Regions from separate parts of the Buttiauxella sp. S19-1 genome, predicted to be linked through region 2. Evidence: predicted binding sites of a transcription regulator. Region 2 holds the regulator's gene; each other region holds the start of a gene.
What was found. Region 2 encodes PurR, which represses purine synthesis genes. Its sites were predicted from a motif close to CANGCAAACGTTTGCNTG; they were not measured.

Region 1 (5,358 bases), on a different contig from region 2:
AATCTGCCGGATATCCCGGGCGGTAAAAAGCTGATTTACAACGGTGTCACCATGCCGCTGACGGCAATCACTGAATTCGCCAGCCTGGGTGAAACCGATCCATTATTTAAACGCCTTGCCGAACTGGTGGCTGAAACACACGGCGTCTGGAACGAAGCGGCGGAAAAGCATCTGTTAGCCCATTTTGGCGTTGATATCGGTGTGGAGGCCTAACCATGAAAACGCTGGCTTATCCATTTTTCCGCACCACGGAACGGGCCGCGCTTGCAGCCTGGCCATTGATCGGCTGCGGCGATAAGAATCAGATTGATGGCGTGGCTGTGCAGGCAATGCGTGATGCACTTAATCAAATTGATATGCAGGGGCGGATTGTCATTGGCGAAGGGGAGATTGACCACGCGCCGATGCTGTATATCGGCGAGATGTTAGGAAAGGGCGATTCCCGGCAAATCGATATCGCCGTTGACCCCATCGAAGGCACGCGCATGGTGGCGATGGGGCAAAACAATGCGCTGGCGGTGATGGCCTGCGCACCGGTTGGTACCTTGCTGCATGCCCCCGATATGTATATGAAGAAAATCGTGGTGGGCAAGAAAGCCAAAGGGGTGATTAGCCTTGCGGCAACGCTCGCAGATAACCTAAAAAATATTGCCAACGCGCTCGGCAAACCGCTGGAGCGTTTGCGGATGGTGACCCTCGATAAACCCCGCCACCAGGCAATAATTGCCGAAGCTACAAGCCTGGGCGTGAAAGTGATTGCATTACCGGATGGTGACGTGGCTGCAAGCGTGATGACTTGCTTGCTGGATAATCAATACGACGTGATGTACAGCATTGGCGGCGCACCAGAGGGCGTAATTTCTGCCTGTGCGGTGAAAGCATTAGGTGGCGAAATGCAGGTGGAATTAATGGATTTCTGCCAGGCAAAAGGGGAGACGCCTGAACATCGCCAAATTGCTGATTCTGAGCAACGCCGCTGCCGTGAAATGGGCGTCGAAATCAATCGTATTTACAGCCTTGATGAAATCGTCAAAAGCGACGAGGTATTATTTTCCGCAACCGGCGTAACCGGCGGGGATATTTTGCAGGGAGTGCGCGAAGAAGGTGATGTTGTACGCACTCAAACGCTCTTGATTAATGGTATAGAGCGCACCTGTAATATTATAGACTCTTTACATCACCTCTAATGTACTGAGCTATTAATGACCACCTTGAACGAAGATGAAGTACTTGAACAACTGGAAGCGCAAAGTGATTTGGCCTCATTTATGAGCGTCGCGCACGATATTTTGCTTTCCGGCATCAGGCAATTTCTACCTTCGTTATTTGTTGATAATGATGAAGAGATCGTTGAGTACGCGGTTAAGCCTTTGCTTGCCAGAAGTGGGCCGCTGGATGATATCGACGTTGCGCTGCGCCTGATTTACGCGCTGGGGAAAATGGATAAATGGCTGTATGCCGATATTACCTGTTTTTCCCAGTTCTGTGATTTTGTGCAACACAGCAAAGTGGCAATTCAGTTTCATGATGACCTCACTTACGATTTTATTGCGAACCTCAATTCGATTACCCAAAACGCGACATTGTTTAATGCAATAAAAAGCATGAAGTATTCGGATTTCTCAATCTATTCCGAAGCGCGTTATGGCGGCTTAGTGAAAACGGCGTTATCTCTGGCGGTGACTTCATTATTGAAGGAGCTAGTCTGGTGAAAGTCACATTAATTATTAATGGATTAGAGACACAAGCCTGTTTTAAAGAACAAGAAGTCGAAGCGTTACATAAGCCTTTATTAAAGCAACTCGCCGCAAAGCAAAAGCAATTACAGCGTCGGCTGGTGGTATTTTTGGCGGCTCCACCCGGCACCGGTAAGTCAACGCTGGTGGCGTTTTGGGAATATTTGTCTTCGCTCGATCCGGCATTACCTGCGATACAGGCTTTACCGATGGATGGCTTCCATCACTACAACGAATATCTGCTTGCGAACAATCTCAAGCAACATAAAGGCGCACCGCAAACGTTTAATATTCAGAAGCTAACTGGTGCATTGCAGGATCTGCAAAAGCCTGGCAGTCGCTGGCCGCAGTACGATCGTAATCTGCACGATCCGCTGGAAAATGCGATTACCGTTGAAGCGCCCATTGTGGTGGTTGAAGGCAATTGGCTGCTGCTCAATCAGCCAGAGTGGCAGGCATTGCGCCCCCTTTGCGATTTTTCTGTGTTTATCGCTGCTCCTGCGGAATTGCTTTCCGAACGATTGATTAGCCGAAAAATACGTGGCGGCTTGAGCCGTGAGCAGGCGGAGGAATTTTTCCACGCCACTGATGGGCCGAATGTTTTACGTGTGCTCGAAGGAAGCCTGTCTGCCGATATGCAGTTAGTTATGGATGAGCAGGGTGGCTATCATCTCAATTGATACCGGCAGGGTCGTGTAAACGACTCTGTGGTATTTCCATTATTCCTGTGGATAGCTGGTTGTTATTCATTCAACGTGGGTTTCTCGTTGCATTTATTCCATCAAATTTGTGACGTATGTCAGAAGATCGGTTGCCTGTCATGGGGTAACGTTCCATTTATTCCCCGTATCGCTTAACATGGCTGAAGCGTTTCAGTCGAATAAATGTTCGACAATTAAGCAAACAATTGCAGTTTCGAGAGTGCGAGGATTCCCCTCAGACGATTGCTGGATTACTCTGTCAGCCACTTAGTCTCAGGGATTCTGGCAGGAGAGATATGACCGTTCGCATAGCAATTAATGGCTTCGGTCGCATTGGGCGCAACGTGGTACGTGCATTGTACGAATCCGGTCGCCGTGCGGAAATTACCGTCGTAGCAATCAATGAACTGGCTGATGCTGCGGGCATGGCGCATCTGTTGAAGTATGACACTAGCCATGGTCGTTTCGCCTGGGACGTTCGTCAGGAACGCAACCAGTTATGGGTAGGTGATGACACCGTCCGTATTCTGCACGAACCGGATATTGCTGATTTACCGTGGCGTGAACTGGGCGTGGATGTGGTGCTGGATTGTACCGGTGTGTTTGGCTCCCGTGCAGACGGTGAAGCGCATCTGGCTGCCGGTGCCAAAAAAGTCCTCTTCTCTCATCCCGGCGGTAACGACCTCGACGCCACCGTGGTTTACGGTGTGAATCATGAAAGTGTGGTTGCTGAACATCGCATTGTTTCGAATGCTTCCTGCACCACAAACTGCATTATTCCTATTATCAAATTGCTTGATGATGCGTACGGTATTGAATGGGGCACAGTGACCACCATCCATTCCGCGATGCACGATCAACAAGTTATCGACGCCTATCATCCAGACTTGCGCCGCACACGTGCTGCCAGCCAGTCTATTATTCCTGTTGATACGCGTCTTGCTGCTGGTATCACACGTATTTTCCCGCAATTTAACGATCGTTTCGAGGCGATTGCGGTACGTGTTCCGACCATTAACGTCACGGCGATCGATTTAAGCGTGACGGTGAAAAAAGCAGTCAATGCTAATGAAGTCAATAGGTTGCTGCAAAAAGAAGCACGTGATTCATTTCATGGTATAGTTGACTATACGGAATTACCGTTGGTCTCGACTGATTTTAACCATGATCCGCACAGTGCCATTGTTGATGGCACACAAACGCGGGTCAGTGGGCAACATCTGATTAAAACTTTAGTCTGGTGTGATAACGAATGGGGCTTTGCTAACCGAATGCTCGACACGACGTTAGTCATGGCCGCAAGTGGTTTCAGGTAAGGCGCATAAAGCGTCCGCAAAACTTTAAGAATCAACGAGAGGATTCACCATGTCTGTAATTAAGATGACCGATCTGGATCTGGCTGGAAAACGTGTTCTGATCCGTGCAGATTTGAACGTACCAGTTAAAGAAGGGAAAGTGACATCTGACGCACGTATCCGTGCATCACTGCCAACTATCGAATTAGCCCTGAAACAAGGCGCTAAAGTGATGGTAACTTCTCACCTGGGTCGTCCGACTGAAGGCGAGTACAACGAAGAATTCTCTCTGCTGCCGGTTGTTAACTACCTGAAAGACAAATTGTCTGCTCCGGTTCGCCTGGCTAAAGATTACCTCGATGGCGTTGAAGTTGCTGCGGGTGAACTGGTTGTTCTGGAAAACGTTCGCTTTAACAAAGGCGAAAAGAAAGACGACGAAACCCTGTCTAAAAAATACGCTGCACTGTGCGACGTATTCGTCATGGACGCTTTCGGTACTGCACACCGTGCACAGGCTTCTACCCACGGCGTTGGCAAATTCGCAGATATCGCTTGTGCTGGCCCGCTGCTGGCTGAAGAGCTGAGCGCACTGGGTAAAGCATTGAAAGAACCTGCTCGCCCAATGGTGGCTATCGTTGGCGGTTCTAAAGTTTCTACCAAGCTGACCGTTCTGGATTCCCTGTCCAAAATTGCTGACCAGCTGATTGTTGGTGGTGGCATCGCGAACACTTTCGTTGCTGCTCAAGGCCACAACGTCGGTAAATCCCTGTACGAAGCAGACCTGGTTGACGAAGCTAAACGCCTGCTGACTATTTGTGACATCCCAGTTCCTGCTGATGTTCGCGTAGCGACTGAGTTCTCTGAGACTGCTACGGCAACTCTGAAATCTGTCAACGACGTGAAATCTGACGAGCAGATTCTGGATATCGGTGATGCTTCTGCGCAGCAACTGGCTGAAATCCTGAAGAATGCAAAAACCATTCTGTGGAACGGCCCGGTTGGCGTGTTCGAATTCCCGAACTTCCGTAAAGGTACTGAAATCGTTGCCAATGCAATCGCAGACAGCGAAGCGTTCTCTATTGCAGGCGGCGGTGACACCCTGGCAGCTATCGACCTGTTCGGTATTGCAGACAAAATCTCCTACATCTCCACTGGTGGCGGCGCTTTCCTCGAATTCGTGGAAGGCAAAGTTCTGCCAGCAGTAGCTATGCTCGAAGAGCGCGCTAAGAAGTAATGATGATGGGCAGGGTCTCCTGCCCGTTTAATTTTTGCCGCCGCTAAGTCTTAGGTGGCACAAACGTTTTTTCTAACGGCCGACGATACAGGACAACCAAACATGTCTAAGATTTTTGATTTCGTAAAACCAGGTGTTATCACCGGTGATGACGTACAGAAAGTTTTCCAGGTAGCAAAAGAAAACAATTTTGCTCTGCCAGCAGTTAACTGCGTAGGCACTGACTCTATCAACGCCGTTATCGAAACTGCTGCAAAAGTTAAAGCACCAGTTATCGTTCAGTTCTCCAACGGTGGCGCAGCGTTCATGGCGGGTAAAGGCCTGAAAGCTGAAGGCCAACAAGCTGCAATCCTCGGTGGTATCTCTGGTGCGCACCATGTGCATCTGATGGC
Region 2 (5,358 bases):
TGCAGGTTAATCGCCGCGAGAGTGTACGGAGTGCAATTACGCTTGTGAAACGCTAATATTTGTAGGTTGCGTTCAAAAAATTTGTGAGCAAAGAAATGTGGTCAGAATACTCGCTGGAAGTCATCGATGCGGTAGCGCGCAATGGCAGCTTCAGCGGTGCAGCACAAGAGTTGCACCGCGTTCCGTCTGCCATTAGTTATACGGTGCGGCAACTCGAAGATTGGTTAGCCGTTCCGCTATTCGAACGTCGTCATCGGGATGTTGAATTAACCCCTGCTGGCGTCTTTTTTCTCAAAGAAGGCCGCTCTGTTATCAAAAAAATGATGACGACACGGCAACAGTGCCAACAGATCGCCAATGGATGGCGCGGTCACCTGGCGATTGCAGTTGATAACATTGTAAAACCGGAGCGAACGCGGCAACTGGTGCTGGATTTCTATCGCCATTTTCCTGATATCGAATTACGTATCTTTCAGGAAGTGTTCAACGGCGTGTGGGATGCGCTGGCGGATGGACGCGTAGAAGTGGCGATTGGCGCGACTCAGGCGATTCCGGTTGGGGGGCGTTATGCCTTCCGTGATATGGGAACGTTGAGCTGGCGTTGCGTGGTGGCTTCCTCGCACCCACTGGCACAGTGCGACGGGACGTTAAGCGATGATGACCTGCGTGCCTGGCCATCGCTAGTTCTGGAAGATACTTCGCGTTCATTACCAAAACGAATTACCTGGCTGTTAGATAACCAGCGCCGCGTGGTAGTGCCTGATTGGGCGTCCGGTTCGGATTGCTTGAGCGCGGGGTTGTGTATCGGCATGGTGCCGTTACATATTGCCAAACCGTGGGTTGCTTCAGGGAAATGGCGCGAATTAACGCTGGATAATCCATTCCCTGACGCGGCATGTTGCCTGACATGGCAGCAAAACGATGCATCGCCAGCGTTGGCCTGGCTGTTGGATTACTTAGGCGATAGTGACACGATGAATCAGGAGTGGTTACAGGAGCCGCTGTAAGTCTGCTGGATGTCGCTTGCGCGACATCCGACACACACTTAGCGGCGATAATCGCGAAACGGGCCATCAGCCACAGAGCGGCGTTCAATCAGACGCGGGTGAACCTCAATCGACTGCGACTCTTCGCGTTTGTTGACGATTCTATCCAGCAGCATATTAAACGCCGTTTCCCCTAGCGAATCTTTCGGCTGGTGGATGGTGGTCAATGCTGGTGAGAAGTAACGCGCGTTGCGTACGTTGTCGTAACCGATAACGGAAATATCCTGCGGCACGCGCAGCCCCATTTCATCAGCAGCGCAAATAGCACCCATCGCCATAATGTCGCCGCCACAGAATACCGCTGTTGGGCGATGAGACTGGCCGATGATCTGCTGCATGGCGCGGTAACCTGATTCAGGTTCAAAGTCACCCTGAACAATCCAGTTTTCCGGAATGGAAATTCCCGCTTCTTCCAGTGCTTTCATAAAGCCTGCATGGCGGCCGCCACCGGTGTTACGTTCCATTTGCCCGGGAATGGCGCCAATTTCGCGGTGGCCGCGTTCAATCAAATAACGTCCAGCAAGATAACCGCCGTGGAAAGCGTTATCGACCACGGAGTCGGTGAAATCGGCACGAGCCTCGCCCCAGTCCATCACCACCATAGGGATGTGACGGTACTCTTCAAGCATGGTGAGCAATGATTCAGGATATTCAGAGCACATCACTAACAGGCCATCGACACGCTTTTGTGCCATCATCGATAAGTAAGCGCGCTGCTTTTCAAAGTTGTTGTGCGCGTTGCCCAAAATCAGGGTGTAGCCTTTTTCAAAGCAGCTATTTTCCACCGCTTCGATTATCTCGGCGAAATAGGGTGCTTCACTGGAAGTGGCAAGCAGACCAATCGTTTTGGTGTGATTAACTTTCAGGCTTCGTGCTACGGCGCTTGGCGAGTAGTGCAATTCTTTAATTGCTGCCCACACCGCATTGCGCGTTTCTTCCGCCACAAAACGGGTTTTGTTAATCACATGTGATACGGTTGTAGTGGAAACGTTTGCGCGCTTCGCCACGTCCTTGATTGTCGCCATTAAAATTCACTCCGGGCTATATCGTAAACCCTTGATTGCTATTATGTTAAACGTTTGCGTACGCTGACTCCACAGGCAACATGATGGTTGCAGGTATGCCGGGATTGCGACATAAAACGGGAGGAGGGCATTGAATTGACGATACGCAACAAATTAGCGAGGGATTTTGGCCTATCCAGGCGAAAAGTGGAAGAGGGAAAATTGATATCAGATTAAAACCTGGAGGATTTTTATCTCTGGTTGTGGGAAAATCACCCTGACACATCGATTGTATGGATATAAAAGGAGTTTAATGATGAGCACCGATTTGAAATTTTCAATCACGACGACGGTAATTGTTTTGGCTTTGATTGTTTTCGGCGCACTAACTGCCGTACTGCACTGATTTTTACGCTTTGATCAAGATGGGCCGCAAATCGCGGCCCATTTACTTTTGCATTAAGCTGCTAAATTCTTCGCAACAAACGCCCAGTTCACCAGCGCCCAGAAATGCTCAAGGTAGCCAGCACGAGCATTGCGGTAGTCGATGTAGTACGCATGTTCCCACACATCCACAGTCAACAGCGGTTTAGCTGCAGTCGTCAGTGGGGTGCCAGCGTTAGAGGTAGAAACAATCGCTAATGCGCCATCTTCCTGTTTAACCAGCCATGTCCAGCCAGCACCGAAGTTCTTGATAGCAGCATCAGTAAATTGCTGCTTGAACTCAGCGAAGCTACCAAAAGATTTATTGATGGCTTCCAGCAGTTCGCCAGTTGGCTCGCCGCCAGCATTTGGTGCCAGGCAGTTCCAGTAGAAAGTGTGGTTCCAGACCTGAGCGGCGTTGTTAAATACGCCACCTTCGGAAGTACGAACGATCTCTTCGAGGGTTTTACCCTCAAACGCGCTGCCTTTAACCAGATTATTCAGGTTAGTGACATAGGTTTGATGGTGTTTACCGTAATGGTATTCCAGGGTTTCGGCGGAGATATGCGGTGCTAAAGCATCTTTTGCATACGGTAGTGCAGGTAGTTCGAACGACATTGCTAACTCCTTATTATTGTTTACATCTAGACAACACTTTTAGTGCGGGTTTAGGGTAACAAATTGAAAGGGTAAGCAAAAGAGGAACACGCCTGCCCAATGAAGGGCAGGCGCAGATTTTCGACGAATTTTTAACGAATGGTTTTGGAGGTCATGACACGTTTAGCGCCAACATAGTGGCGTTGCCAGTAATCTTCGCTCAAGGAAGTGATTTGGATATCCCTGCCAGAACGTGGAGACTGAATGAACTTACCGTTGCCTACATACACGCCTACGTGATCCGCAGTGCCGCGACCTTGTGTACGGAAGAATACCAGGTCACCTGTTTCCAGCTCACCACGATCCACCGAAGAGGCATCACGCAGGTGATACATTTCGTTAGCAGTGCGGGGAATACGGAACTTCACCAAATCTTTATAGGCGTAATAAACCAGACCGCTGCAATCGAAACCGGTACGCGGTGAAGTCCCACCCCAGCGATACGGTTTGCCAATCTGGCCCATCAATTTGTTCATCGCCGTTTTCTGTGCTTTTTGCACCCGGACTTTATGCGCAGCGGCAATCGTCGTTGGTGGCTCTGCTTTGACTTTCACGCAATGCGTTTTATAACCTTTACGAGGTTTACTGCATTTTTCGGTGAGAGCAACAGGCTGGACTTTCGCGAGCTGAGAGGATTTTTTGCGGTCTTTACTGGCAAGATTTTTTGTTTTAGCACTGCTGGAGTTTTTAGCGGTTTTACTCGTTGAGGCAGTGGTTTCTTTTTTCTTGCTGGTTGTTTTGGAGGTGGTGTTGGTTTTCTTGCTGGCGGTAGTGGTTTTATCTTTACTCTTACTGCTCTTTTCTGTGCTCTTGGTTGTGCTTTTCACAACGTGCGCTTTATGCGCCGCCACGGGACGAGCGTGCTCAGACGCCTGCGTCAATGGTGTATACGGCAAGGTAAATAGCAGAGCACAGAGCGTGATAGAAATTTTTGTTATCCGCGCCACTCGACAATCCCCTGGTTAAAATGAATGCATGATAATTACCATCATGCCCGTGTATGATTTTGCGAAACCCGCCGATTCTAATCTATTAAGTGAGATAAAGTTAACAACCTTTTACCTATCGTCGTGCTGTTTCGTAACCAGTCGCAAAAAAAATCATCAAACTTAAGGTCATAAGGTGATTTATTGATCAGGGATAGGGTTAATTCCTGATTTGCAGCTACCGGAAAAGTGTTATTCTTGAGACATGTTATCCCTCCATCGCGTAGTACACAGAAACCCTGCAAAAATTGGTGTTTTCTGGAGAGGGTATCGATCGCTACAATGGCAGGCTACTGCCGAGACCAGGTTTGAGGAAGCAAGCAATGAGCACTATTGAAAAAATCCAACAACAGATTACTGAAAACCCAATCCTTCTTTATATGAAAGGTTCCCCGAAACTGCCTAGCTGTGGTTTCTCAGCCCAGGCTGTGCAGGCGCTGTCTGCCTGTGGTGAGCGTTTCGCCTACGTTGATATTTTGCAGAACCCGGACATCCGTGCTGAGTTGCCAAAATATGCCAACTGGCCGACTTTCCCACAATTGTGGGTTGATGGCGAGCTGGTTGGCGGTTGCGACATCATCATTGAGATGTATCAACGTGGTGAATTGCAGGCGCTGATTAAAGAATCTGCTGCTAAGCATAAATCTGAAGAGCCAGACGCAGAGTAATTTGCTGTTAGTTATTAAAAAGCGACCGTTAAGGTCGCTTTTTTTATGCTCACGATTCGGGGTCTGCAGGGAGTGGCAGCGGCCAGCCACCTAAACGCTTCCAGCGATTCACTATCTCGCAAAATAGCTGCGCGGTTTGCTCGGTATCATAAAGTGCAGAGTGCGCCTGGCTGCTATCAAACGGCATACCAGCAGCAATACACGCTTTCGCCAGCACCGTTTGGCCTAATGCCAGTCCGCTCAGTGCGGCGGTATCAAAGGTGACAAACGGATGAAAAGGGTTACGTTTTAATGACGCGCGTTCTGCCGCGGCCATCATAAAGCTGTGATCAAAGGTGGCATTGTGCGCCACCATAATTGCACGGTTACACCCACTGTCTTTGATGCCTTTGCGCACCATCTTAAAAATCGCATGTAGCGCGTCATATTCACTGACGGCACCACGCAACGGGTTGTGCGGGTCAATACCATTGAAGGCCAGCGCTTCAGGCTGAAGGATAGCGCCTTCGAAAGGTTCGACATGGAAATGCAGGGTTTCATCAGGCATTAACCAGCCGTCCAGATCCATCTTTAA
Region 3 (5,358 bases), on a different contig from region 2:
GCAAACGGTAGTCAGTTTGATCTGTTGGCGCTGGGTGTTGCCGGTTGGATGCGTTATGTTGGCGGTGTTGATGAGCAGGGTAATCCAATTGAAGTGAGCGACCCATTACTGCCGGCGATTCAGCAAGCGGTGGCGTCAAGCAAAGAAGGGGAAACCCGTGTTAAAGCTCTTCTGGGGCTGAAAACTATCTTTGGTGAGGATTTGCCAGCTAACGAGAAATTCGTTCAGCGAGTCACTGAGAGTTATTTGGCGTTACGTGAAAACGGTGCGAAAGCGACAGTGGCTAAGTTCTAAATACTACATATTAATCTCGCCCGGTGACGGGCGAGACTTCAATCATTCTTCTTCAAACATTACTCTTCACTAAACCAGTCACGCTTCTCTTTACGAATCAATAATATCGACTGGCTAATCTCATGCAGATGGCGGTACATCGCCTGATCCACACCGTCTTCATCATGGCGTTTTAAGGCGTCGAAAATATCGTAATGTTGTGCGAGCAGCATCTCTGGTGGCGAAACGTGATCAAGGCTCATATAACGCACCCGGTCCATCGTCGCTTTGATGTTTTCGACCGTGTCCCAGGCCAGGCTACAATCGGCAACCAGCGCCAGTTGCTGGTGAAATTCGTCATCTAACTGGAAGAAGTCGTCTAACTGGTTGCGGTCAATGGCGATGCGTTGTTGGTTCAGCAATTGCTCGAGCATATAAAGGTGCTCGTCTGTCGCCATACTTGCCGCACGCTTCGCTACCGCACGCTCAATCGCTTCACGGATAAAGCAGCCGTTCTTAACATGGCTGACGGAAATCTTATTAACGTAAGTTCCACGCTGCGGGCGAATTTGCACCAGGCCAGTTTCCGCCAGTTTGATAAAGGCTTCACGAACCGGTTGGCGGGACACTTCAAAGCGGATTGCCACTTCTTTTTCAGACAGCGGCGTTCCTGGCGGAATCAGGCAACGCACAATATCGCGACGCAAAATGCGATAGATTTGTTGGTTAACGGGCTGAGTGGGGTTAAGCAATGTTGACGGTAGCATTAAATTTTTCTTTTTTTGGAAGAACCGTGCAAATTTAACATTTATTTGCACGGTCGCCCATACCCGAAATCCCTTCGAATATGGACAAGGTGATTAACCTTCGCGGTGAATGCTTAATCCAGCAAACGTCTGGCTAACCGGCATCATCTCAAGCGTATTGATGTTGACGTGTTTAGGCAGTGTCGCCACCCACCAAACCGCTTCGGTCACATCTTCAGGGGTTAAAGCGTTGGCGTTTTCATAGGTTTTCTCGACTTTGCCGTCATCACCTTTGAAACGTACATTGGAAAACTCAGTACCGCCGACCAAACCAGGCTCGATATCCGTCACGCGGATTGCCGTCTTATGCAGATCGGTACGTAAGTTCAGGCTGAACTGGCGCACAAATGCTTTCGTGGCCCCGTACACGTTGCCACCAGCATATGGCCAGTTAGCCGCGGTAGAACCGATATTAATAATATGACCGCGATCACGCTCGACCATGCCAGGCAGCACGGCGCGCGTTATATACACGAGGCCTTTGTTGTTGGTATCAATCATCGTTTCCCAGTCATCCGGGTCCGCTTTATGAGCCGGTTCCATACCCAGCGCCAGGCCCGCATTATTCACCAGCACATCAATGTTGCGCCAGGCCGCCGGTAACTGTTCCATCGCCACTTCGATAGCCGCACGGTTACGCACATCAAGTTGCAGCGTAATGATGCTTTCACCCAGCTCATCTTTGAGCTCTTGCAGACGTTCCTGACGGCGTCCAGTAGCAATGACTTTATGACCCTGTTGTACGAAACGACGAGTAATACTCTCACCAAATCCGGAAGTTGCACCGGTCACCAAAATAATCATCTCACTGTTCCTCAAAGGTTTTTGTTTGGTAATACCTTAGCATGCTAAGGCAGTTAGTGATAATTCAACTTTGTGCTAAAAACGACGTTGCAAGGGCCTGCACGCTGCTGGTGCAGCGGTATCTGCCGTGTGCAACTTTCTGGTGCATGAGACCCCGCGGATTTTTGCATCCTCAACTAATAATACCAAAAGGCAACCGATTGCGACCAAAGGCAACCGATTGCCTTCTCTAAAGTTGCTTAAATGTTGCGCAGCAAAGGAAAATGTATTCTAAGCTACTGTTATAAAAAAGATTAAAGACAAACCTCAATGTGGCATCAACATTGCAATCATTAACTCATTCTTCACAAAACCATTACAGGCATGGCGATGACAGTTAATTACACGCAGGCGTTACGCGGCCAGTTCTTCGATATAACCCAAACCGGAACTCGTCCTGACGAGTTGCTGGCGAATGCGCGTCACCATGATGATGCGTTGTTATTTATTGATGGTGGTACGGTGGTGGCTTTGTTGCCATGGGAAGAAGGGCGCATGCATTTGCGTAGCGAAAGTGATTATCTCGATTATCGCGGCAAATTAATCATTCCCGGCTTTGTTGATACCCACCTGCATTATCCGCAAACAGAAATGATAGGCGCGTATGGCGAGCAGTTACTCGAATGGCTACAAACTTACACTTTCCCGGTTGAGAGCCAGTATCAGGACAGTTCGTACGCCGCGAAAATGTCAGCATTTTTCCTTGGCCAACTGTTGAGCAACGGTACCACCACCGCATTGGTTTTTGGCACGGTTCATCCGCAGTCGGTGGAAGCGCTTTTCAGCGCAGCAGAACATCTTTCCATGCGCATCATTGCGGGCAAAGTGATGATGGATCGCAACGCGCCGGAATATCTTACCGAAACACCGGCGCAAAGTTATCAGCAAACGCGTGAGTTGATTCAGCGCTGGCATAAAAAAGGGCGCCTGAACTATGCGCTGACGCCGCGTTTTGCGCCGACATCTTCACCTGAATTACTCAAAGTGGTGCAGACACTGCGCGAAGAATTTCCCGATACCTGGCTGCATACCCATTTAAGTGAAAACAGTGCCGAAGTGGAATGGGTGAAAAACCTGTGGCCCGACTCTGAAAGCTATCTTGGCGTTTATCACCAGTACCAACTCACCGGAAAACGCAGCGTGTTTGCTCACGCCATCCATTTGCAAGAGTGTGAATGGGATTGCCTGCACCGCACTGAATCGGCCATCGCCTTTTGCCCAACCTCAAATCTGTTTCTCGGCAGCGGGCTGTTTAACCTCAAACAGTGCCATGAGCGGGGGATCCGCATGGGGATTGGTACCGACGTTGGCGCAGGCACCACCTTTAACATGCTACAAACCCTGGCCGAAGCATACAAAGTTGCCCAACTGCAAGGATACCGTCTGTGCGCTAGCGAAGCGTTTTATCACGCTACATTGGGCGGGGCACACGCGCTGGATCTGGATGACAAAATCGGCAACTTCCTGCCCGGTAAAGAGGCGGATTTTGTGGTGCTGGACTTAGCCGTAACGCCATTGCAGAAACTGCGCTACGCCAACAGTCGGGATATTTATGAAAAGTTGTTCGTGCTGATGACGCTCGGCGATGACCGTAACATCTGGCACACCTGGGTAAACGGTAAATGCGTCTGGCAACGTGGCTCGCTGGAGGTCGCGGCATGATTCAATTTTTGCTCAATCAAACCTTAAAGACCCTTGATAACGTTGACCCAAATACCACGGTGCTGAACTGGCTGCGCGGCAGTGAACAGCGCTGTGGCAGCAAAGAAGGGTGCGCATCGGGTGATTGCGGGGCGTGTACGGTGGTGCTCGGCCAGGTTGATGGCGAGAAAATGCGCTATGACAGCGCCAATAGCTGCATCACGCTGGTCAGCCAGCTTGATGGCAAACAGTTGCTGACCGTGGAGGATTTAGCAGACGGCAGCAAATTGCATCCGGTGCAGCAGGCGATGAGCGATTGCCACGCTTCGCAATGTGGTTTTTGTACCCCAGGTTTTGTGATGTCGGGATTCGCACTGCAAAAAGCGCATAGCCCGACTGACCGTCATGAAATAGAAAAACAACTCGCCGGAAACCTGTGCCGTTGTACGGGTTATCGGCCAATTATTCAGGCGATGCAGCAAAGTTGCGGTACGCGTACTGACCAGTTTACTCGCACTGAGATGCAAACTGTCGCACGCTTAAAGTCGCTGCAACAATCGCAGGTCGCCGAGCTTAGTAAATCCAACCGCTGCCTGTTGCCAAAGACCGTTGAGCAACTGGCATCGCTGTACCAGCAAAATCCGCAGGCTCGCTTGCTGGCTGGTGGTACCGATCTGGTGCTAACTATCACCCAGCAATTTCAGACACTGCCATTGATTATTGCACTCAATCAGGTGGATGAACTCAAAACGGTTTCCATCACCGACAGCCAAATTCGCATTGGGGCGATGGCAACATTGCAGGCGTGTCAGGAGGTTTTACAGCCAGTGATCCCGGCATTTTCGCAGATGCTCGACCGCTTTGCCTCGCCGCAAATTCGCAATCACGCCACGCTTGCCGGAAATCTGGCTAACGCTTCGCCGATTGGCGATGGTGCGCCAATGCTGCTGGCGCTCGGTGCGCAACTGGAATTGCGCTGCGGTGATGAACTGCGCACGTTGCCGCTCGATGAATTCTTCCTCAGTTATCGCAAAACAGCTTTGCAACCTGGGGAATTTATCACTGCGGTGATTATTGAGCGGGCGGCAGTCTCCCCGACGTTTGCCGCATGGAAAATATCCAAACGGATGGATGACGATATTTCGACAGTCTTTGGCGCATTCAACCTGCATTTTTCCGCCGGAAAAGTGCAGAGCGCTCGGCTGGCTTTCGGTGGCATGGCGGCGGTTCCGGCGCGCGCAAAAGGGGCTGAAAACGCGCTGACAGGTTTGCCGCTCAACTCGCAATCACTGGCTCAGGCGTGTGCCGCGCTGGCCGAAGATTTCCAGCCGTTAAGTGATTTCCGTGGCAGCGGAGTCTATCGCCTGAAACTCGCGCAAAATCTGCTACGACGCCTGGTGCTACAACACGCCGAAACGGCTTACGCACTGGAGGTACAACATTATGTCAACTAATCCTGTGCGCCTGTCAGAACAGTCATTGATCGAGCAGTTTTCTCGCAAATTGCACGGTGGCGCAGGCGAAAGCCGCAAACATGAAAGCGCAGATAAACACGTCAGCGGTAAAGCGGAATACATTGATGACAAACTGACTTTGCCCGGCATGTTGCACTTATGCCCGGTTCTCAGCCAACACGCCCACGCGCGCATCCTCGATATTGATACTCGCGAATGTTACGCCATACCCGGTGTAATCCGTGTTTTTAGCTGGCAGGATGTTCCCGGCGAGTTGGATATTGGCCCGTTAGCGCCAGGCGACCCGCTATTTGCCCGCGACAAAGTTGAGTATCACGGCC
Region 4 (5,358 bases), on a different contig from region 2:
TGATTCATCCGGAATACCGCGTTCAGGGCGATCTCAGTACCCCTGAATTGCAGGAAACTCTGACGCCGGTTTACCCCACGACGGAAGGCATTCGCCAGGCGACTCTGCGCAAACTGACCGACCAGGCACTGGAGTTGCTGGATACCTGCGCTATCACCGAATTACTCCCGGCGGATTTGAGCAAGGGGATGATGAGCCTCCCGGAAGCATTGCGTACTTTGCATCGCCCGCCACCGACCATGCAGTTAGCCGATCTGGAAACCGGGAAGCACCCTGCTCAGCAGCGCTTAATCCTTGAAGAATTACTGGCGCATAACCTCAGCATGCTCGCACTCCGGGCGGGTGCTCAGCGTTATCATGCATTGCCCCTGCATAATCATGATGAATTAAAAAACCAACTGCTGGCTGCCCTTCCGTTTAAACCAACGGGTGCGCAAGAACGAGTGGTGGCAGAAATTGAACATGATATGGCGCTGGATGTGCCGATGATGCGTCTGGTGCAAGGCGATGTGGGTTCGGGCAAAACGCTGGTTGCAGCACTTGTCGCATTGCGGGCGATTGCGCATGGCAAACAAGTTGGCTTGATGGCACCAACGGAATTGCTCGCCGAGCAGCACGCCAATAATTTCCGCCAGTGGTTTGCGCCATTGGGTATTGAGGTGGGCTGGCTTGCCGGTAAGCAAAAAGGTAAAGCGCGAATCGCCCAACAAGATGCCATCGCCAGCGGACAAGTGTCGATGGTGGTGGGAACGCATGCAATTTTCCAGGAACAGGTGCAATTCTCTCAACTCGCACTGGTCATCATTGATGAACAGCATCGCTTTGGCGTCCATCAGCGCCTGGCGCTGTGGGAAAAAGGCCAGATCCAGGGATTCCATCCGCATCAACTCATTATGACTGCGACGCCAATCCCACGAACCCTCGCGATGACAGCCTATGCCGATCTGGACACGTCGACAATCGACGAACTGCCACCAGGCCGTACGCCAGTCACCACGGTTGCCATTCCTGACTCGCGCCGCAACGATATTATCGACCGTGTACGTGGGGCATGTAGTGATGAAGGCCGACAGGCATACTGGGTTTGTACGCTGATTGAAGAGTCGGAATTACTGGAAGCACAGGCTGCAGAAGTGACATGGGACGAGCTAAAAACTGCCCTGCCGAATCTGAATATTGGCCTGGTCCATGGGCGCATGAAGCCGCAAGAAAAGCAGGCCGTTATGCAGGCTTTCAAAGAAGGGTCGATTCATCTTTTAGTCGCTACAACGGTCATTGAAGTGGGCGTTGATGTCCCAAATGCCAGCCTGATGATTATCGAAAACCCTGAGCGCCTCGGGCTTGCACAACTCCACCAACTGCGCGGCCGTGTGGGACGTGGGGCCGTTGCATCCCATTGTGTGTTGCTGTACAAATCGCCGCTGTCAAAAACTGCGCAACTGCGTTTACAGGTGCTGCGCGACAGCAACGATGGTTTTGTGATTGCACAAAAAGATTTGGAAATTCGTGGGCCGGGGGAATTACTCGGTACGCGTCAGACAGGGAATGCCGAGTTTAAAGTGGCAGATTTACTGCGCGACCAGGCGATGATTCCTGAAGTGCAGCGCCTTGCACGCCATATCCATGAACGCTATCCGCAACAGGCAACCGCGCTCATCGAACGCTGGATGCCTGAAACGGAACGCTATTCAAACGCCTGATTGCTTAGCCAAAGATTGGCAGCATCAGGTACAGCTTGATGACTATCGCGTTGACGATATCAATAAAGAACGCGCCAACCATCGGAACCACCAGAAACGCCATGTGTGACGGGCCAAAACGCTCGGTAATCGCCTGCATATTGGCGATAGCCGTTGGTGTTGCCCCAAGGCCAAAACCACAATGGCCCGCGGCAAGTACCGCTGCATCATAGTTTTTACCCATCAAGCGATACGTCACGAAAATCGCATATAGCGCCATAAAGATGGTTTGCACCGTCAGAATTGCCAACATTGGCAACGCCAGTGACGCCAGTTCCCACAGCTTCAGGCTCATCAGCGCCATAGCGAGGAACAGAGACAAACAAACGTTCCCCAGCACGGAAACCGCGCGTTCAAATACCCGATAGAAGCCGAGCAGTGAGAGTGTATTGCTTAGGATAACCCCAATAAATAGCACACAAACGAACGTCGGTAATTCAAAGCTGGTGCCTTGAATAAGATGCGCTACAAACTTGCCAGTAGTAAGGCAGATAGCAATCATCGCGATAGTTTCAATCAGCACCATAGAGGTGATCATGCGCCCAACCGCAGGTTTTTCGAAGGCCGTTGGATCTACGCTATCTTCTGGCGTGCCATCAGGTGTGGATGAGTGTTTGACCAGGTAACGCGCCACCGGCCCGCCAATCAAACCACCCAGTACCAAACCAAATGTTGCGCAAGCCATCGCAACTTCGGTGGCGTTCTGGAAACCATAACGCTCGCTAAATAATTTACTCCACGCCGCACCGGTACCGTGGCCACCAGACAGGGTAATGGAACCTGCCAGTAAGCCCATTAACGGGTCAAGACCTAACAGGCTCGCCATACCAATACCGATGGCGTTTTGCATCACCAGCAAACCTACTACCACGATCAGGAAAATACCGACAACTTTGCCGCCTGCACGCAAGCTGGAAAGGTTGGCATTCAGACCGATGGTGGCAAAGAAAGCCAGCATCAATGGGTCTTTCAGACTCATATCAAATTCAAATTCCCAGCCGACGCTTTTTTTGAGCACCAGTAAGGCCAGGGCGATTAACAACCCACCCGCTACAGGTTCAGGGATAGTGTATTTTTTTAATAGCGGTATGGTATGGACCATTTTTCGGCCCAGTAACAACACGAGAGTCGCAGCAACAAGGGTAGAAAGGGTGTCGAGATAAAACATAGAATTGCTCCTGTTTGCGCATATTTCTCACAGACGCTTTAATTTATCCTTCACTGGAATTTCAGGTTCTAGAAAAATCAGTAGCCGGATTTTAACCAAAAAAGAGTCGAAAGTTATATAAAAAGCTCGGTATATGTGATTTTTATCTTAAGAAACATTGTTAGCAAACGTTTGCTTTTACCATCCAGTCCGTTAAAATCACCGTTTTTTCGGCAAGGGATAATTTCTGATGTCTGTTAATGCTGTTGAGTCTGAAGGTGCGCAATCGGTTGCTCAGGCTCGTTCCAGTGAATTGATTTACCGCCTCGAGGACAGACCCCCTCTCCCACAGACTCTTTTTGCTGCCGGTCAGCACTTATTAGCGATGTTTGTTGCGGTGATCACACCGGCGATGTTGATTTGCCAGGCTCTGGGACTTCCAGCCGAAGATACCCAACATATTATCAGTATGTCGTTGTTCGCCTCCGGCGTGGCATCGATTATTCAGATTAAAGCCTGGGGCCCGGTGGGCTCTGGGCTTCTGTCTATTCAGGGCACCAGTTTTAACTTTGTTTCACCGTTAATTATGGGCGGTATGGCATTGAAAAATGGCGGGGCCGATGTTCCGACCATGATGGCCGCCCTGTTTGGCACATTAATGCTCGCAAGCTGCACCGAAATGCTGTTATCGCGCTTCCTGCATCTGGCTCGCCGCATCATCACCCCGCTGGTTTCAGGTGTGGTGGTGATGATTATCGGCCTTTCTCTTATTCAGGTTGGCCTGACGTCTATCGGCGGTGGCTATGCCGCGATGAGCGACCATACCTTTGGCGCACCAAAAAATCTGCTGCTGGCAGGTGCTGTGCTGCTGGTCATCATTCTGCTAAACCGCCAGCGCAACGCTTACTTGCGCGTGGCTTCTCTGGTTATCGCCATGGCAGTGGGTTATGCGCTGGCCTGGGCGATGGGCATGCTGCCGAATGTTGCCCCGTCAACCAACACCGAACTGATTATGGTGCCAACGCCGTTGTATTACGGCCTGGGCATTGACTGGAATCTGCTAATCCCGCTGATGCTGGTCTTTATGGTGACCTCACTGGAAACCATTGGCGATATTACCGCGACTTCTGACGTTTCTGAGCAGCCAGTTTCAGGTCCTCTATATATGAAGCGCCTGAAAGGTGGCGTGTTGGCTAATGGCCTGAACTCCTGTGTTTCTGCGGTATTCAATACCTTCCCTAACTCCTGCTTCGGCCAGAACAACGGCGTGATTCAGCTTACCGGCGTTGCCAGCCGCTACGTCGGTTTTGTCGTCGCACTGATGTTGATCGTTCTCGGCTTGTTCCCGGCAGTAAGCGGGTTTGTCCAGCACATTCCTGAGCCGGTATTAGGCGGCGCGACGATCGTGATGTTTGGCACTATTGCCGCTTCTGGTGTGCGTATTGTTTCCCGCGAACCACTGAATCGCCGTGCGATTATGATTATCGCGCTGTCTCTGGCGGTCGGGATGGGCGTGTCTCAACAACCGTTAATTTTACAATTTGCACCTGACTGGTTGAAAACGCTGCTCTCTTCCGGGATTGCGGCCGGTGGTATCACCGCTATCGTGTTAAACCTCATTTTCCCGCCTGAGAAAAATTGATGTACCTCACGCGCTGGTGATTTGTTGTCACCAGCGCGTGTTACCCCTCCTGACAATCCCATCCTTGAGCTATAACGGTAAATGGGGCATAACACCCATACCGAAACTTCATGGGATGGAAGACAATGAAATTTCTCGGAAAGCTGATCACTGCGTTATTGGTCGTCATATTTGTTGCGCTAATAGCTGCCTATTTTTTGCTGCAAACTCGTTGGGGAGCCACCCAGGTTAGCAGTTGGGTCAATGAAAAGAGCGATTACAATTTCTCTTTTGAAAAGATGAGTCATCGCCTGGCTTCGCCCACGCACCTCACGCTGACGAAAGTGACTTTCGGTCGCAAAGGCCAGCCTGCAACATTAGTGGCGCAAAATATTGATATCGACCTGAGCTCCCGGCAGTTTTCAGAGCCGATGCACTTCGACAAAATTCTGTTGCAAAACGGAACGCTAAATCTCAGCCCTAATGCTGCGCCGCTGCCTTTCCAGGCCGACATGCTGCAATTAAACGATATGGCGCTCAACAGCCCGAATACGGCATGGGACTTACGTGCGCAGCGCGTCAACGGTGGCGTGACCCCATGGCAGCCGCAGCCTGGCAAAGTCCTGGGTAATACGGCAGATATTCAATTTAGCGCAGGCTCCATGACGCTCAACGGCGTTCCCGCCACTAACGTCCTGTTGCAGGGCGCGATTAATAACCAACAAGTGACGCTCTCAACCATTGGCGCGGATATGGCACGCGGTTCGCTCACGGGTAATGCCCGGCGGCTTGCAGACGGTTCCTGGCAGATTGGTAGCCTGCGTTTGAACGACATTCGCCTGCAAACAGAA

Region 1: epd (erythrose-4-phosphate dehydrogenase) is a predicted target of PurR. The motif match lies at 2,537-2,554, and genes of this name have one in related genera.
Region 3: guaD (guanine deaminase) is a predicted target of PurR. The motif match lies at 2,093-2,110, and genes of this name have one in related genera.
Region 4: MES37_RS12010 (nucleobase:cation symporter-2 family protein) is a predicted target of PurR. The motif match lies at 3,068-3,085, and genes of this name have one in related genera.

Annotation. Positions count from the first base shown of each region.
Region 1 covers NZ_JAHWLU010000166.1:1,191-6,548, forward strand. Annotated here, with positions in the region: gene MES37_RS22555 (zinc-binding dehydrogenase) at 1-213, shown strand, start outside; gene glpX (class II fructose-bisphosphatase) at 216-1,187, shown strand; gene MES37_RS22565 (MltR family transcriptional regulator) at 1,203-1,712, shown strand; gene MES37_RS22570 (nucleoside/nucleotide kinase family protein) at 1,709-2,416, shown strand; gene epd (erythrose-4-phosphate dehydrogenase) at 2,734-3,753, shown strand; gene pgk (phosphoglycerate kinase) at 3,803-4,966, shown strand; gene fbaA (class II fructose-bisphosphate aldolase) at 5,069-5,358, shown strand, end outside.
Region 2 covers NZ_JAHWLU010000063.1:9,251-14,608, reverse strand. Annotated here, with positions in the region: gene punR (DNA-binding transcriptional activator PunR) at 96-1,007, shown strand; gene purR (HTH-type transcriptional repressor PurR) at 1,046-2,071, opposite strand; gene cydH (cytochrome bd-I oxidase subunit CydH) at 2,364-2,456, shown strand; gene sodB (superoxide dismutase [Fe]) at 2,510-3,091, opposite strand; gene MES37_RS14540 (C40 family peptidase) at 3,223-4,077, opposite strand; gene MES37_RS14535 (Grx4 family monothiol glutaredoxin) at 4,440-4,784, shown strand; gene rnt (ribonuclease T) at 4,834-5,358, opposite strand, start outside.
Region 3 covers NZ_JAHWLU010000013.1:11,872-17,229, forward strand. Annotated here, with positions in the region: gene MES37_RS05130 (mannitol dehydrogenase family protein) at 1-294, shown strand, start outside; gene MES37_RS05135 (GntR family transcriptional regulator) at 354-1,040, opposite strand; gene ydfG (bifunctional NADP-dependent 3-hydroxy acid dehydrogenase/3-hydroxypropionate dehydrogenase YdfG) at 1,134-1,883, opposite strand; gene guaD (guanine deaminase) at 2,253-3,584, shown strand; gene xdhA (xanthine dehydrogenase small subunit) at 3,581-5,017, shown strand; gene xdhB (xanthine dehydrogenase molybdopterin binding subunit) at 5,007-5,358, shown strand, end outside.
Region 4 covers NZ_JAHWLU010000045.1:7,516-12,873, forward strand. Annotated here, with positions in the region: gene recG (ATP-dependent DNA helicase RecG) at 1-1,700, shown strand, start outside; gene gltS (sodium/glutamate symporter) at 1,705-2,907, opposite strand; gene MES37_RS12010 (nucleobase:cation symporter-2 family protein) at 3,137-4,528, shown strand; gene MES37_RS12015 (AsmA family protein) at 4,654-5,358, shown strand, end outside.